Regions from separate parts of the Mesorhizobium sp. NBSH29 genome, predicted to be linked through region 1. Evidence: predicted binding sites of a transcription regulator. Region 1 holds the regulator's gene; the other holds the start of a gene.
The links. Region 1 encodes LexA, which represses DNA repair genes until DNA is damaged. Its sites were predicted from a motif close to TGTTCNNNNTGTGTTCNG; they were not measured.
Positions count from the first base shown of each region.

Region 2: a site for LexA is predicted at 3,696-3,713, ahead of GA830_RS04775 (YifB family Mg chelatase-like AAA ATPase). Genes of this name have one in related genera too.

Region 1 is NZ_CP045492.1:2,867,064-2,874,699, reverse strand. Features, by position in the region: gene gltX (glutamate--tRNA ligase) at 153-1,586, opposite strand; gene GA830_RS14260 (ComEC/Rec2 family competence protein) at 1,718-4,144, shown strand; gene lexA (transcriptional repressor LexA) at 4,145-4,864, opposite strand; gene GA830_RS14250 (molybdopterin molybdotransferase MoeA) at 4,979-6,187, opposite strand; gene moaC (cyclic pyranopterin monophosphate synthase MoaC) at 6,189-6,686, opposite strand; gene trpC (indole-3-glycerol phosphate synthase TrpC) at 6,692-7,492, opposite strand; gene trpD (anthranilate phosphoribosyltransferase) at 7,485-7,636, opposite strand, start outside.
Region 2 is NZ_CP045492.1:971,332-978,967, reverse strand. Features, by position in the region: gene GA830_RS04795 (molybdopterin-dependent oxidoreductase) at 1-959, opposite strand, end outside; gene GA830_RS04790 (FAD binding domain-containing protein) at 956-1,831, opposite strand; gene pncA (bifunctional nicotinamidase/pyrazinamidase) at 1,992-2,591, shown strand; gene gshB (glutathione synthase) at 2,693-3,634, shown strand; gene GA830_RS04775 (YifB family Mg chelatase-like AAA ATPase) at 3,782-5,314, shown strand; gene GA830_RS04770 (transglutaminase-like cysteine peptidase) at 5,330-5,935, opposite strand; gene GA830_RS04765 (polyhydroxyalkanoate depolymerase) at 6,085-7,362, opposite strand; gene GA830_RS04760 (DUF1330 domain-containing protein) at 7,514-7,636, opposite strand, start outside.

The DNA of each region.
Region 1 (7,636 bases):
TGTTTCCAAAATGTCGGCAAATCCTGCGACAGGGACGTCACAGGCGCATGACTGCGCATTGGGGTGCTAGCGCATTTGTCGCGGGCTGCCAAGTTTGTGTCGTTTCCTATGTTGCACCGCAACAGCCACTTTTCAATGGTCGCTTCAAACCGTTAACCGATTTGATCACCAATGCGTTCCAGGCTTTCTTGCTGGCCAAGCACGGCAAGCACGTCAAACACGCCAGGTGACGTGCCGCGACCGGTGAGTGCGGCGCGCAGAGGCTGGGCCACCGCGCCAAGCTTGATGTCCGATTCTGTTGCGAATTCACGAATGGCAGCTTCTGTGGAGGCCGCCGACCAGTCGCCGCCGACTTTTTCCAGAGCAGCCTTGGCGCCTTTGAGGATTTCCTTGGCGGGTGCATCGAGCAGGCCTGTCGCCTTATCGTCCAGCGCCAGTGGACGGGTGGCAAACAGGAAGCCAGCGCCCTCGACCAGTTCGTTCAGCGTCTTGGCACGCTCTTTCAATCCCGGCATAGCGGCCAGAAGCTGCGCCTTCCGTTCGGGCGTCAATGCATCGGCCATGGCAGGCCCACCTTCGAGGTAGGGCAGTGTCTCCACCAGCCTTTCAAGCAGCGCGCCCGGCTCCATCTGGCGCATGTGGACGCCGTTCAGCGCTTCCAGCTTTTTGAAATCGAAGCGGGCAGCGCCCTTGTTGACGTCCTCGATCTCGAACCAGCGCACCATGTCGTCCAGGCTCATCACCTCGTCATCGCCATGGCTCCAGCCGAGACGGGCGAGGTAGTTGATCAGCGCCGCCGGCAGATAGCCCATGGCGCGATAGGCTTCGACGCCAAGCGCGCCGTGACGCTTCGACAGTTTTGCACCATCGGCACCGTGGATCAGCGGGATATGCGACATCACCGGCACGTCCCAGGCCATCGCATCATAGATAACGATCTGGCGAGCAGCGTTTGTCAAATGGTCGTCGCCGCGGATGATGTGTGTGACGCCCATATCATGGTCGTCAACTACGACGGCATGCATGTAGGTCGGGTTGCCGTCCGAGCGCAAAATGATGAAATCGTCGAGATCCTTGTTTGGAAAACGAACATCGCCCTGGACCCTGTCACGCACCACGGTCTCGCCGTCCTGAGGGGCCTTTATCCGGATGGCGCCTTTGACGTCGGCTGGCGCTTCTGAAGGATCACGGTCACGCCAGCGGCCGTCATAGCGCGGCGGTCGGCCTTCTGCACGCGCTGTCTCGCGCATGGTGGTCAGTTCTTCGGGCGAGGCATAGCAATAATAGGCCTTACCCATGCGCACAAGTTCCTCGGCCACGTCGCGGTGACGCGCGGCGCGTTCATATTGCGAGATCGGCGCACCATCCCAAGTCAGGCCAAGCCATGAGAGGCCTTCAAGGATAGCGGCGGTGGCTGCGTCGCTTGAGCGTTCCCGGTCCGTGTCTTCAATACGCAGCAGCATTTTGCCGCTGGTGTGCTGGGAATAAAGCCAGTTGAACAGCGCAGTGCGCGCGCCGCCAATGTGAAGATAGCCGGTCGGCGAAGGAGCAAAACGGGTGACGACGGGCGTTTTAGTGTCAGACATTTTTTCTTTCACGGTTCCTGGATGTGTGGCCTTTGCAGCGCACCGACTTTGGGCGCGTTCGGCAATGCCGTGGTGTTCTTGTGGCGTTGATGTAGCATAGCGAGACCGGGGTGCAAGGGGAGCGGCCAAGCGTGGCCCGAGAGACGGCGGAAGCAGCCATTTCCGAGACGCAGGAGCGGGCGTTTTTTGCGCCCGACGGTTTCCCTGTCCCTGCCGCACCTACCACGACCAGACCCGAGCCGGCGGCGCTGGAGACGGCTGCGACAGCGCATGCACAAGGCGGTGGCCGGCTGGATGTTGTGCCATCGGCTATGTCCTCAGTCTGGCGTATCGTTCCAGCACTGAAAACAGATCTGGTGCTGGAGGAGGAGAGGGGCACTTTCTTCCTGTTCATCCCCGTGTTCCTGGCGGTTGGGGTGATCGCCTATTTTACAGCGGTTGGAGAGCCTGAGTTTTATGCACTGTGGAGCAGCGTGCTTGCGCTTGCCGCACTGGCTCTGGTGGCTGGCGGGCAGCCAATACTACGCCTTGCGCTTACTATCGCGCTGATCGTGCTTCTGGGCGTGCTGGCGGCCAAGCTGGAGGTATGGCGTACCGGCACCAAAATTATCGGCTCGGACATCACGACACGGGTCATGGGCCATGTGGTGTTGGTAGAACCGCAGCCAAGCGGCAGGGTCCGGCTGACCATCGATGTGGCCGCGACCGAGCGACCAACCCTGCGCTATGCGCCCGACCGGATCAGGGTCACCGCGCGCGCTATGCCCGAAGGGCTGCAGGCCGGATCGGCGGTGGCAGGCGTGGTTCGTCTGCTGCCGCCCACCGGACCGGTGCGACCGGGCAGCTATGACTTTTCGTTTCAGAGCTATTTTTCTGGCATCGGCGCGAGCGGGTTTTTTCTCATCGGGCCCGAGTTGGATGTCCGTGCGCTTAAACAAGCGGGGTGGCGCACGAACGCACTGACCTTTGTGGAAAACACCCGCAAAGGGCTTGCGGCACGGATCGCCGATGGCATTGGCGGCGTGGAGGGACAGATTGCGGCGGCGCTGGTTGTGGGTGTGCGGAGCGGCATTCCCGAACCGGTCAACGAAGCCATGCGGCGCACCGGATTGGCGCATATTCTATCTATTTCGGGTCTGCACATGGCGCTGGTAGCGGCAACTGTGATGGGATTGCTGCGCGGCATCTTCGCGCTTTTCCCGGGCTTTGCATCGCGCTATCCGGTGAAGAAATTTGCAGCCGGCGCCGCACTCGTGGCGATTTCGGCCTATCTGTTCGTCTCGGGTGCTGCAGTGGCCGCCGAGCGCAGCTACATCATGCTGGCCGTCATGTTGACGGCACTTCTGTTTGACCGCGCGGCACTGACGATGCGCAATCTGGCCATTGCTGCACTATTCGTGGTGGCTCGTTCGCCGCATGAGGTGATGGGCCCAAGCTTCCAGATGTCTTTCGCGGCAACCGCGGCGCTGATTGGCGGCTACGCTGCCTGGTCGGGGCGTCAACGAACGCCAACCCATTCAGCCATTGATACAGCTCATCTCCCGCTCCCCTACAGGATGGCCCGCAAGGCGCTATTTTATGCTGGTGGGTTAGCGCTGACGTCGCTGATCGCCGGAACAGCGACGACGCTTTTCGGCATCTATCACTTCCAGCGGATATCGCCGCTTAGCCTGGCTGCCAATCTGGCGGCAATGCCAGTGGTTTCAGCTATTGTCATGCCTTCGGCCGTAATCGGGATGGTGGCGATGCCATTCGGTCTTGATGGCTATGTGTTTGCTGTGATGGGGAAGGGGCTGTCGGCCATGCTGGCGATCGCAAACTGGTTTTCAGAACGCTCGCCCATCGATGCGGTGGGGCTCATTCCGGCAGGTTCGGTTGCAGTAATGACCGTGGCGCTCGTGCTGGCGACGCTTTCGTCGACACGGTTGAGGCTGACGGCACTGCCCTTTCTGGCAGTCGGTCTTTTCATGGCGAGCAGCCGACAACTTCCCGATGTGCTGATTTCCGAGGATGCGCGGCTTGTCGGCGTCCGGCTTGGCGACGGCGAACTGGCGGTGAACCGCAATCGCCCGAGTGCCTTCGCGATGGAGAACTGGCAGCGCGCGCTGGATACGCCCGACATTACACGACCGCGCAACGAGCCATATCAGGCCCTCGGAAACGAGGTTCCCGGCGCCATCCCGTTCCTTTGTGATGCGGGCGTGTGCATGTCGCGCCATGGCAGCGGGGCGGTGATCGCGCATGCTGCGGACGCCAAAGCGGCGCGCGGCGCATGCGCCATCGCCTCGATCATCGTGATCGACGACGCGACGGCCAAAAATATCTGTCCGGGCCAGCCTGTCGAGATCATCACCAAACGTGACCTTGCCGCGCATGGCAGTGCCGCCATTCTATTGAGCGCCACCGACCCGCCGGTCGTCACCTTTGCGATCGGAAATCACTATCGCCCATGGCACACGCAACGCCGTTTCTCACGCGAGGCACGCGGTAATCCGCCCTATCAGCGCAAGATGCGCAGCAAACCCGAAGGCGAGGCGGAAAATGCCGAGGCTGATTAACTAATAACGTCGGATGAGGCCGACAAGGCGACCCTGGACCTTGACCCGGTCGGGACCAAAGATGCGTGTCTCATAGGCGGGGTTGGCTGCTTCCAGCGCAATCGACGCACCCTTGCGGCGGAAGCGCTTCAGCGTCGCTTCCTCTTCGTCAACCAACGCGACAATGATGTCGCCCGGATTGGCTGTGTTGGCATCGCGGATGATGACCGTGTCGCCATCGAAAATGCCAGCATCGATCATCGAATCGCCGCGCACTTCCAAAGCATAATGATCGCCACCGGAGATCATTTCGGGTGGAACCATAATCGAATGCGTCTTGTGTTGAATGGCGTCGATGGGAACACCAGCAGCGATGCGGCCCATGACAGGAATCGATACTGCGGCATTGGCGTCGTCATCATTGCTGGCAGCAGGCTTGCGCATCGGTTCACTGCGCTTTCCAAGGCTGCCCTCGATGACGCTCGGCGAAAATCCGCGCTGGGTGGGAGCGAGACCCGGCGACATGGAATCAGGCAGGCGCAGCACCTCCAGGGCACGCGCCCGATTGGGCAGGCGCCGAATGAAGCCACGCTCTTCCAACGCTGTGATCAGCCGATGTATGCCCGACTTGGAAGCGAGATCGAGCGCATCCTTCATCTCGTCAAAAGAGGGGGGAATGCCTGCTTCTTTCATGCGCTCATGGATGAACATCAACAGTTCATGTTGTTTGCGCGTGAGCATGGCGGCGGACCCCCTAGATATGAATCGGATCAAAAACAAAACCAGAACAAACACTATCTGTTCCAGTTGTGTTCTGCAACCGTTTAAATTTTAATGAATACTGACAGACGTTGTTCAGCGTAACATCAGCACGGGACAGGTTTCGCCCACAGGTGCGGCCGGTGCGTGAGGCGGCCGGACAATCAGGGCATTGGCGGCAGCCAGCGTTTTTAGCATCGAGGAATCCTGTAGGGCGAAGGGCGTTGCGACCTTTGTGCCATCCTGTTCCGAGATGATTGCGCGGACATAATCCTGGCGCTGGTCGTTGGCGGCCATGGGCGTGGCAAGTACTGCCGACTGCAAGCCAGGCTCATGAGGCAGTCCACCCAGTTTGAGCAGGAGCGGCTTCAGGAACAGGTGCGAGCAGACGAGACTGGCCACCGGATTTCCAGGGAGGCCAATGATTCGCACCGTGCCATGGCGGCCGAACATCAGGGGTTTGCCGGGACGCATGGCGATCTTCCAGAAATCGAGGGTCATCCCTTGGCTTGTCAGTACATCATGGATGAGATCGTGATCTCCGACCGATGCGCCGCCCAGAGTTACAACGACATCGGCGCCAGCAGTCAGGGCCCTGTGGTAAGCTGCCGCGATCTTTTCGGCGTCGTCTTGCACGATGCCAAGGTCAAGCACCCGCGCGCCGCAATCCATGGCGATAGCGGCCACGCCAAAGCCGTTGGACGCGATGATCTGATCGGGCCTCACATTCTGGCTGCCGGGCGGCTGTAATTCGTCGCCGGTGGCAATGATAGCAACGAGCGGAGCCTTGATGACATCGAGCTGCGCATGGTTGGCAGCGGCAGCGAGCGAGAGGGCTGCGGGGTCAAGCTTGCGGCCGGCGTCGAGCAGCGGATCGCCGGTTTCGAAATCAAGCCCGGGTTTGCGGATATGACGGCCTGCGGCGACTGTTTCGACAGCCTCGACGGTGCCGCTGTCAAAGCGACGAGCATTTTCCTGGATCAGGATGGTGTCGGCACCTGGCGGCACCGGCGCACCAGTGAATATTCGCACGGCCTCGCCGGGGCCGACCGAGCCGTCGAACTGGTGGCCGGCCGGAGCCTCGCCGATAAGGCGCAGCATTACCGGTACGGTTGCGACGTCTGCGGCGCGCACCGCATAGCCATCCATCGCCGAGGCGGGAAAGGGGGGCTGCGTCCGGAGCGCAGCCACCGGGAAGGCCAAAACCCTGCCGGCGGCCTGCGCCAGCGTAACTGATTCTGCAGAGCCCGGCGTGACATCGGAGAGCAGTCGGGACAGCGCTTCCTCGACAGGCAGCAGCGCCATGTCAGTCGCCCCTGTCGGCGGCGGAAAAGGGACCGGATTTGCCGCCGGTCTTTTCGACGACGCGGATGCCGGTGATGGTCATGGCGCGGTCGACGGCCTTGGCCATGTCGTAGATGGTCAGGCAGGCGACGGACGCGGCCGTCAGCGCTTCCATCTCGACACCGGTCTTGCCGGTCACGCGCGCCAGCGCTGTGACGCGCAGGCCGGGTAAGGTGTCTTCCGGCTCGATGTCCACACTAACCTTGGTCAACAGCAACGGGTGGCAAAGCGGGATAAGTTCATGCGCCTTCTTGGCCGCCATGATGCCGGCTATGCGGGCAGTACCCAGCACGTCGCCCTTTTTGGCATTGCCGTCGAGGATCATCCGCAGGGTTTCAGGCTGCATTACCACGCAGCCCTCGGCTATTGCCGTGCGCTCGGTGTCAGCCTTGGCACCGACATCGACCATATGGGCTTCGCCAGTGGCGGTAATATGGGAGAGGGCTGGTTTGTCGGCCATGGGTGTCAGGCAGCCTGTTCGGCCAGCAGTTGGCGCGTTGCCTCCGCTACGTCAGGCTTGCGCATCAAGCTTTCGCCCACCAGGAAGGTAGTGATGCCGCAGGCGGCGAGCCGCTGGCAATCGGAATGGCTGGAAATGCCGCTTTCACCGACCAGAAGGCGATCATCCGGAACCAGTTTTGACAGGCGCTCAGACGTTTCGAGACTGGTCTCGAATGTGCGCAGATTGCGGTTGTTGATGCCGAGCATCGGTGACGACAGGTTTAGCGCGCGCTCAAGTTCGGCTTCGTCGTGAACCTCGATGAGGACGTCCATGTCGAGTTCAAAGGCGGTTTCTTCAAGCAGTTTTGCAGCGTCGTCCGAAAGGCATGCCATGATCAGCAAAATGGCGTCGGCATCCCACAGCCTGGCTTCATAGATCTGGTAGGGGTCGAACATGAAATCCTTACGCAGCGCCGGAAGCATGCACGCCGCGCGTGCGTCTGTCAGGAATTTCGGGGCGCCCTGAAACGAAGGCGTGTCGGTGAGAACCGACAGGCATGCCGCTCCGCCCGCTTCGTAGGCTTTCGCCAATTCGGGCGGATCGAAATCGGTGCGGATCAACCCTTTGGAAGGGCTCGCTTTTTTGATCTCGGCGATCAGGCCATATTGCCCTGCACGCTGCTTGCTTTCAAGCGCTGCAAGAAAGTCGCGCGGATGCTGCCTGTTGGCCAGACGGGCTTTTACCTCGGAAAGCGGAAGAGCGGCTTTCGCAGCCTCAATTTCCTGGCGCTTGTAGATCTCGATTCGGGATAAAATATCAGACATAGCTAGTGCCGTTTGAAACCGTGATCAAAGCCTCAAGAACTTTTGCTGCTCGACCGCTGTCAATCGCATTGGCGGCTGCGGTCGCGCCTTCGTGCAGGGTTGCTGCCGTTCCGGCGACGACAAGACCGGCACCGGCATTCATCA
Region 2 (7,636 bases), 1.7 Mb from region 1:
CTCACTCGTCCACTTACAAGATGATTTCCCGGGCGCGAGGGGTGAAGCTGCACGCAGTCATCCTGGACTGCGCGAACAGGGTCTAGCGTGTGCGGCCGTTCCGTCCAGACGATTGGAAATCGTGACAAGTCGAGAGATGCCATGGCGGGCCTCTCACCCGCGATGATCGCGACAGCCTCCCCTCTGAATCTTGCTACCGTTGCGGCAAGCGCGGGCTGATCAGCAAAGGCAGGAATGACACCAAAGCAATTTTTTCCGGGGATGTCTTTGGCCGTGTAGACGGCAACTACGCCCGGGTGTTCCTTCACAAATCCGGCAATATCGCCGAACTGAAATTTGGCATGCCAGTAAGGTGAGCGTATAACGGCCACGGCCAATGCGTTGGTCGGGAACCCGTCGGCTCCGAAACGCTCGGAGCCCGTCACCTTGGCAACTCCGTCAATCCGAACCACGCGAGAGCCGATTAGGGAGACTTGTTCAGACGGTAGGCTTACCGACTTGGATGCAGCCATGACTGCCTGAACTATCTTCCGATAACCGGTGCAGCGGCAAAGAACTCCGCCCAGAGCATCCTGGACCTCCTGCTCCTGCGGCTCAGGATTGACTTCGAGCAGCGCTGTCGCGGCCATTAAAAAGCCCGGCGTACAGATGCCGCACTGGACTGCACCATGGTCGAGAAATGCCTGTTGCAGCCGCGAGAGGATTCCATTGGTCGCCAGTCCCTCGACACTGCGTATCCGCTTTCCCTCGACCGAAGCCACCGGCACCAGACAAGCGCAGACCGGCTGATCGTCAAGCAGGACGGTGCATGCTCCGCAATCGCCGGCATCACAGCCATTTTTGACGCCCATCATCTGGGCCTCATCGCGCAATACCGTGCTTAACCGCGCATAGGGCACAACATCGAAGCACGCGGCCACACCGTTGACCTCACATGCGATTTTTTCAGCTTCACTCATGCCGCACCTAAACCGCTGCGCTGCTGCGCCTGCGCTGCTGAGCAGGCGGCGGCAAGTGCCCGGGAAACTATCTCGCACGAGGCCTTGCGACGGAAATCCCCGCTCCCGCGCACATCATCTATCGGTTGCAGCGCTTCGAAGTAACACGGGTCAACATGCTGGCGCAGCCCACCCTGCGCAGACCTACCGACGAGACTTTTCTCCAAAGCGGGAAATCGCATCGCCACCTCAGAGCAAGCACCCACCGAGATTGCGCAGTCCTCGACCACACCATTGCGAAGCGCTACACGAGCTGCTGCCATGGCAACGGATATGACCAGATAACGCCGAGCACCCAGTTTTACGAACGACGACGCTCCCGCGGTCGCCCGTGTTGGAATCCGTATCGCGGTTACAAGTTCATCCGGTGCAAGCGCGGTACGTCGATTGCCGAGAATGAATTCGCTCAGAGGCAGCACCCGTGTGGCTCCCTGGCTTGCGAGCTCGACTTCGGCCTCCAGGATCATCAACGCCGGCACTCCATCAGCAGCAGGCGACGCATTGCACAGGTTACCCCCCACCGTACCGGCGTTCTGAATCTGCACAGAGCCAACTTCGCGGGCGGCCTGCTTTAGCGCTGCGAAGGCTGGAGGGAGAGTTCTCGACGCTGCTATGTCGCCCCAGGTCGTGCGCGCACCAATGATGAGGTGGGTGGTGGTCGTGGTAATGGCACGCAACTCTGCCAGACCATTGATGTCCAGGACGGGCTCGGCAACTGGACGGTTGCCCTGGGCCGGATAAAAATCTGTTCCGCCCGCCAAAAGCCGCCAAGGCCGTTCCGCCAAAAGGGCCAGAGCGTCGGTCACCGTGTGGGGTTTTGCGTAACGGGTCACGCCGTGCCTCGACAGAGAGCGAACTCAAATTCATTCGTATGCAAATGATATCAGTGCACTTCCGTGAGGGAAAGGGCTTTTGCAGATGAAGTCAGCAGTTGACGTGCGTGTCGTTTTTAGTTGTGTTCGAGATGCTGCGGGAAAAAGGAGTGTGGCGTCAATGTTTTCAGGGGCACTGGTTGTCATAGACGTGCAAAACGATTTCTGCCCAGGCGGCGCGCTCGCGGTTGCAGGTGGTGATGCGGTGGTGCCTCTCATCAACGCGCTCGAGAGGGAATTCGAACATGTGATCCTGACCCAGGACTGGCATCCGCCGCACCATTCGAGCTTTGCGTCTACTCATCCCGGCAAGTCGGCGTTCGAAACAATCGACAAGCCCTACGGTCTGCAGACACTTTGGCCGGATCACTGTGTGCAAGGGTCAGCAGGGGCTGCTTTCCATCCTAACCTCAGCCGCACGCGTGCGGAACTGATCGTGCGCAAGGGCTTTCGATCCGAGATCGACAGTTACTCGGCTTTTTTCGAAAATGATCATGTTACGCCCACGGGGCTTGGCGGTTATCTTGCGGAGCGCGGAATTCGTGACATCACACTGGTCGGATTAGCAACCGACTTCTGCGTTGCCTTTTCGGCGCTTGACGCGGGTCGCCTCGGCCTCAATGTCACCGTTCGGCTCGAGGCCTGCCGGGCTATCGACCTTGACGGCTCCCTAGACGTAATGCTGGGAAAGATGCGCGACGCCGATGTGATGCTCGTATAGTTGCCTCTGGCCGGCGGACAAAGACTCATCCGTCCTGTGCCAATTGGAATTAGGCAGCCAAGACTATACATGCACTAAAAATTCCTGCCGGAGACACTTCCATGACGCTGAAAATCGCCGTCCAGATGGACCATGTGAAAACCGTCTCAATTGGGGGCGACACCAGTTTTGCACTCTCGCTGGAGGCACAGCGGCGTGGCCACAAATTGTTCCATTATACACCCGACCTCCTTTCTCTGGTCGACGGGATGGTGGTAGCCCGGGTTGAACCTATGCAGGTCCGCGACGTTCAGGGCGACCATTTTACGCTCGGAGAACCAGTTCGCACGGATTTGGCGGAGATGGACGTGATCCTGTTGCGTCAGGATCCTCCGTTCGACATGAACTATATCACGACCACGCATATCCTGGAGCGCATCCATCCCAAAACGCTCGTGGTCAATGACCCTGCCTGGGTGAGAAACAGCCCTGAAAAAATATTCGTCACCGAATTTGCGGACCTGATGCCCGAAACGCTGATTACCAAGGATCCGCTGGAGGTCGCAGTGTTTCGTCGGGCGCATGGCGATATCATCGTCAAGCCACTTTACGGAAATGGCGGAGCCGGCATCTTTTTGCTGCATGAGGGCGACCGTAACCTCTCGTCGCTGCTTGAAATGTTTGGCCAGATGTTCCCAGAGCCGTTCATCGTGCAGCGCTACCTTAAGGAGGTCCGAGCAGGCGACAAGCGCATCATTCTGATCGACGGCGAACCTGTCGGAGCCATTAACCGCGTGCCGGCGGAACATGATTCACGCTCCAACATGCATGTCGGGGGGCGTGCAGAGAAGACGGAGCTTACCAATCGCGAACGTGAAATTTGCGGCCGCATCGGTCCGGCACTAAAGCAGCGTGGCTTTGTCCTCGTTGGCATCGATGTGATCGGCGACTACATGACCGAGATCAATGTCACCTCGCCGACCGGTGTGCGCGAGGTGAAAAAGTTTGGTGGGGCTGATATCGCCGCCCTGTTTTGGGATGCCGTGGAGGCCAAAAGGGATTAACGGCTTCTTGTTTTTGTTCTGTTCCGGCATTTGCAACCGACCACAACCTGATTTGAGTCTTTGTTCCCTTATTGTTCTTGCCTCGGTTGTAAAACTGTGGTTCCTTCAATCGCTGCTGTCAAAACAGCAGCGATCAGGGGGCAAGATATGGTTTCGCGGGTGCGCACCGTAGCGTTTCAGGGAATTGAGGCAGTGCCTGTCGATGTTCAGGTGATGATCGCCCCAGGCAAGGTCGGGATGCACATTGTAGGCCTGCCAGACAAGGCTGTAGCTGAGAGCCGAGAGCGGGTGCAGGCCGCGCTGCATGCTTCGGGCCTTTCGATGCCGGCGAAAAAAGTGACCGTCAATCTGGCGCCGGCGGATCTCCCCAAGGAAGGCAGTCATTATGATCTACCGATTGCGCTTTGCCTTATGGCCGGGTTGGGCGCGATACCTGCTGACGCACTGGACGGGTTTCTGGTCCTGGGTGAGTTGTCTCTGGATGGGACTATCTCGGCCGTTGCTGGGGCTTTGCCAGCAGCCATTGGCGCAAACGCGCTTGGAAAAGGATTGATATGTCCGCATGACTGCGGGCCAGAGGCGGCGTGGGCAGGACGCGATTTTGACATCCTCGCACCACGTAGCCTGATCGCCATCGCCAATCATTTTCGCGGAACGCAGATTTTGACCCGCCCGGAGGCGAGTGTTCACCCAGCTGCGACGAACCTTCCCGATCTTGCTGACATCAAAGGACAGGAAAGTGCCAAGCGGGCACTTGAGGTGGCGGCAGCCGGCGGCCACAATCTGTTGCTGATCGGGCCTCCGGGTTCGGGGAAGTCCATGCTCGCGCAAAGATTGCCATCAATCTTGCCACCGCTCTCGCCGCGCGAATTGCTTGAGGTGTCGATGGTGACATCGATTGCCGGCGAACTTGCAGGTGGAAAGCTCACTAACAGGAGACCATTTCGGGCGCCACATCATTCTGCCTCGATGGCGGCTATGGTGGGCGGAGGACTGCGTATCAAACCTGGTGAGGTATCGCTGGCGCATAATGGCGTCTTGTTCCTCGATGAGCTCCCGGAATTTTCGCCGGCCGCACTTGACTCGATGCGCCAGCCTCTAGAGGCGGGCGAATGTATTATTGCGCGTGCCAACCACCGCGTCACCTATCCAGCCCGGTTCCAGCTTGTTGCAGCTATGAACCCATGCCGTTGCGGAATGGCTGGGGAACCAGGCTACCGGTGCGCGCGCGGTCCGCGCTGCCGAACCGATTATCAGGCGCGCATTTCAGGCCCGCTTCTCGATCGGATCGATCTCCGAATCGAGGTGCCGGCAGTCACAGCGTCAGATCTCATTCGTCCGGCGCAGGCTGAAGCAAGTGCTGCGGTAGCCGAACGCGTGGCACGCGCAAGAGACATTCAGCGTCAACGTTATGAGGGGCTTGGTCTGCCGCACATAACGACCAACGCCAATTGCACGACCGCCCTCATAGAAACGATTACTGCGCCTGATGCAGCAGGACTTTCATTAATGAGAGACGCAGCGGACAAGCTTGGATTTTCAGCGCGCGCCTACCATCGGGTTTTGAAGGTTGCGCGGACATTGGCTGACCTCGATGGCGCTGAAACCGTAGGCCGCATTCATCTAGCGGAATCCATCTCATACCGTATGTCAGCTGAGAGGCTTCAGCAGGCGGCCTGACGGCTCTTCAGGCGCTTACTGAACAGAGCCCACTAGCGGGCTTTCCCCGCCCCGTATGGAAACCCAACGACCGGTATGATCCGCGGCCTGCCGCTTAAGGTAGCGGTAGCCAGTCTCTTCCCAAGGACGGACGTCGTCGTGCAGATTGTCCAATATGTAATCGCCCTTGTCAGTCCTCACGGTCAACACTGCGTGGCCCTCGCCATCGGTCTTGCGCACCACGGTTATAAGAAGGTCTGCGGTCGAAACTCCAGATTTCATCAGTATCCGGCGTTTCTCAAGAACATAGTCCTCACAATCGCCGTACTCGCGAGGGTACGTCCAGACCTCATCCTTGCCATAGAGGTCAATGTCGTTCATCGGCTTGATGGCGGCATTAACTGCAAGATTGACGCTGGTGAGTTGGCGAAGAAGTGCGGCGCTCATGCGCGCGGGCTCTAAGTCGACCGAGCGTATGGAACATTCGGCAGGCCGGGACTTACAAAATTCGAAATGGCCGATCGGCTGCGATGTGAGCCCGCCGGTTTGCATCGGAGCAGCGTAGGCGACACCACACACCGCCAAAGCGGCTAGGACGCTTCCTGTACCTGCCGCAATTTTTTTCCCCCAGGAGGAAACCATCAGCCGTCCCCGATACCTTTTTTTATTAACAAAAGGTTAAGGTCGACTGATGCCTGATGTCAATTCAAGCGTGGCAACGATCGTCTGGAATGGTTACTTCCTTAGTGCGCGTTGCGCAGTGGTAACACCGGATCACTCCTGCACACGGCCTACGGCTTGGCGGAATGCACGATGCGGGGGCGCGCCTGCTTGCGGGAACTTCTCGAATGCGCCGCCATGAAATCAACGATGCGTGGCACAATCTCCTTGCGGAACCGCGAGCCGTTGAACACACCGTAGTGGCCGACAGAGGGCTGCAAATAGTGTGAGCGCATCGATTGGGGAATGTTGACGCACAGGTCATGAGCGGCTCGCGTCTGCCCTATGCCCGAAATGTCATCATTCTCTCCTTCGATTGTAAGCAGAGCCACATTGCGGATTGCTGCGGGGTCAACATTTTCCGCGCGATGCATCATGGTTCCGTTTGGCAGCGCCTGACGCACAAACACGGTATCCACCGTCTGAAGGTAGAACTCGGCCGTCATGTCCATGACCGCGAGATATTCGTCGTAAAAGTCGCGATGCTTTTCCGCGCTGTCGCCATCATCCTTGACGAGGTGCATGAAAAAATCTTTATGCGCCCCTAAATGGCGATCAAGGTTCATGCTCATGAAGCCGGACAATTGCAGGAAACCGGGATAGACGTCACGCATGTAGCCTGGATTAGGCCACGGCACCTGCATGATGACGTTCTCGCGAAACCAGTCGATGCCTTTCTCCTGGGCGAATGCGTTGACCGCCGTTGGGCTCTGTCGCGTATCAATCGGTCCGCCCATCAATGTCATGCTTGAGGGAGCAAACTGGTCGCCGCGTGCTTCCATCAGGGCCGCTGCGGCGAGCACCGGAACCGAGGGTTGGCACACAGCCATGACATGGGTGTCCGGCCCAAGAAAATGAAGGATGTCTATAATATAGTCGATATAGTCATCAAGATCGAAACTGCCGTCGGTTACCGGCACCTTGCGCGCATCGGTCCAGTCCGTAATGTAAACATCAGCGTGCGGGAGCATCGCCTCGACTGTTCCCCGGAGAAGGGTCGCATAGTGGCCCGACATCGGTGCCACGATCAGCAATTTCGGTTCGGTCCCCTTTTCACATTGAGCGCTTCGCTCAAAATTGATCAGCTTGCAGAATGGCTTTTGCCAAACCGTCGTTTCGGTCACTTCGACGGATTGGGCATTGGCTGTCGTCTCGTCCAGGCCGAAAACCGGTTTGCCGTAGCGACGCGTGGTGCGTTCGAAGAGTTCTGCGGCAGCGGCGGCCGACCGCCCCCAGGCAGTGTGAGAAACTGGATTGAGTGGATTGCTGTAGAACAGCCGCATAGCATCAGCGCAGACTCGCACTGGCTGCAGCGAGGCATGACTCAATTCATAGAACTGGTAGAACATCAGGAACCTCGTCGTGGCGGCGCATGTTGGGCTGCCATCTTGCTATGCAGCAAAACTAGGGCTGTAATTGCTGCAATGCAATAGAGCCGTCATCCGACTGTCGCATAGAAGTGTCCGGCGTTTTGACGAAGTACCTGTTGTCCCGCGTCGCTTATGCTCCTTCGACAAGCACAATTTCGCCATCAGCGCATTCATGCCTGATAGACTTCGCGACCTGATATTCTGGCGAGTTATAGCAGGCCTTGGCGCTTTCGAATGAAGCGAACTCAATGAT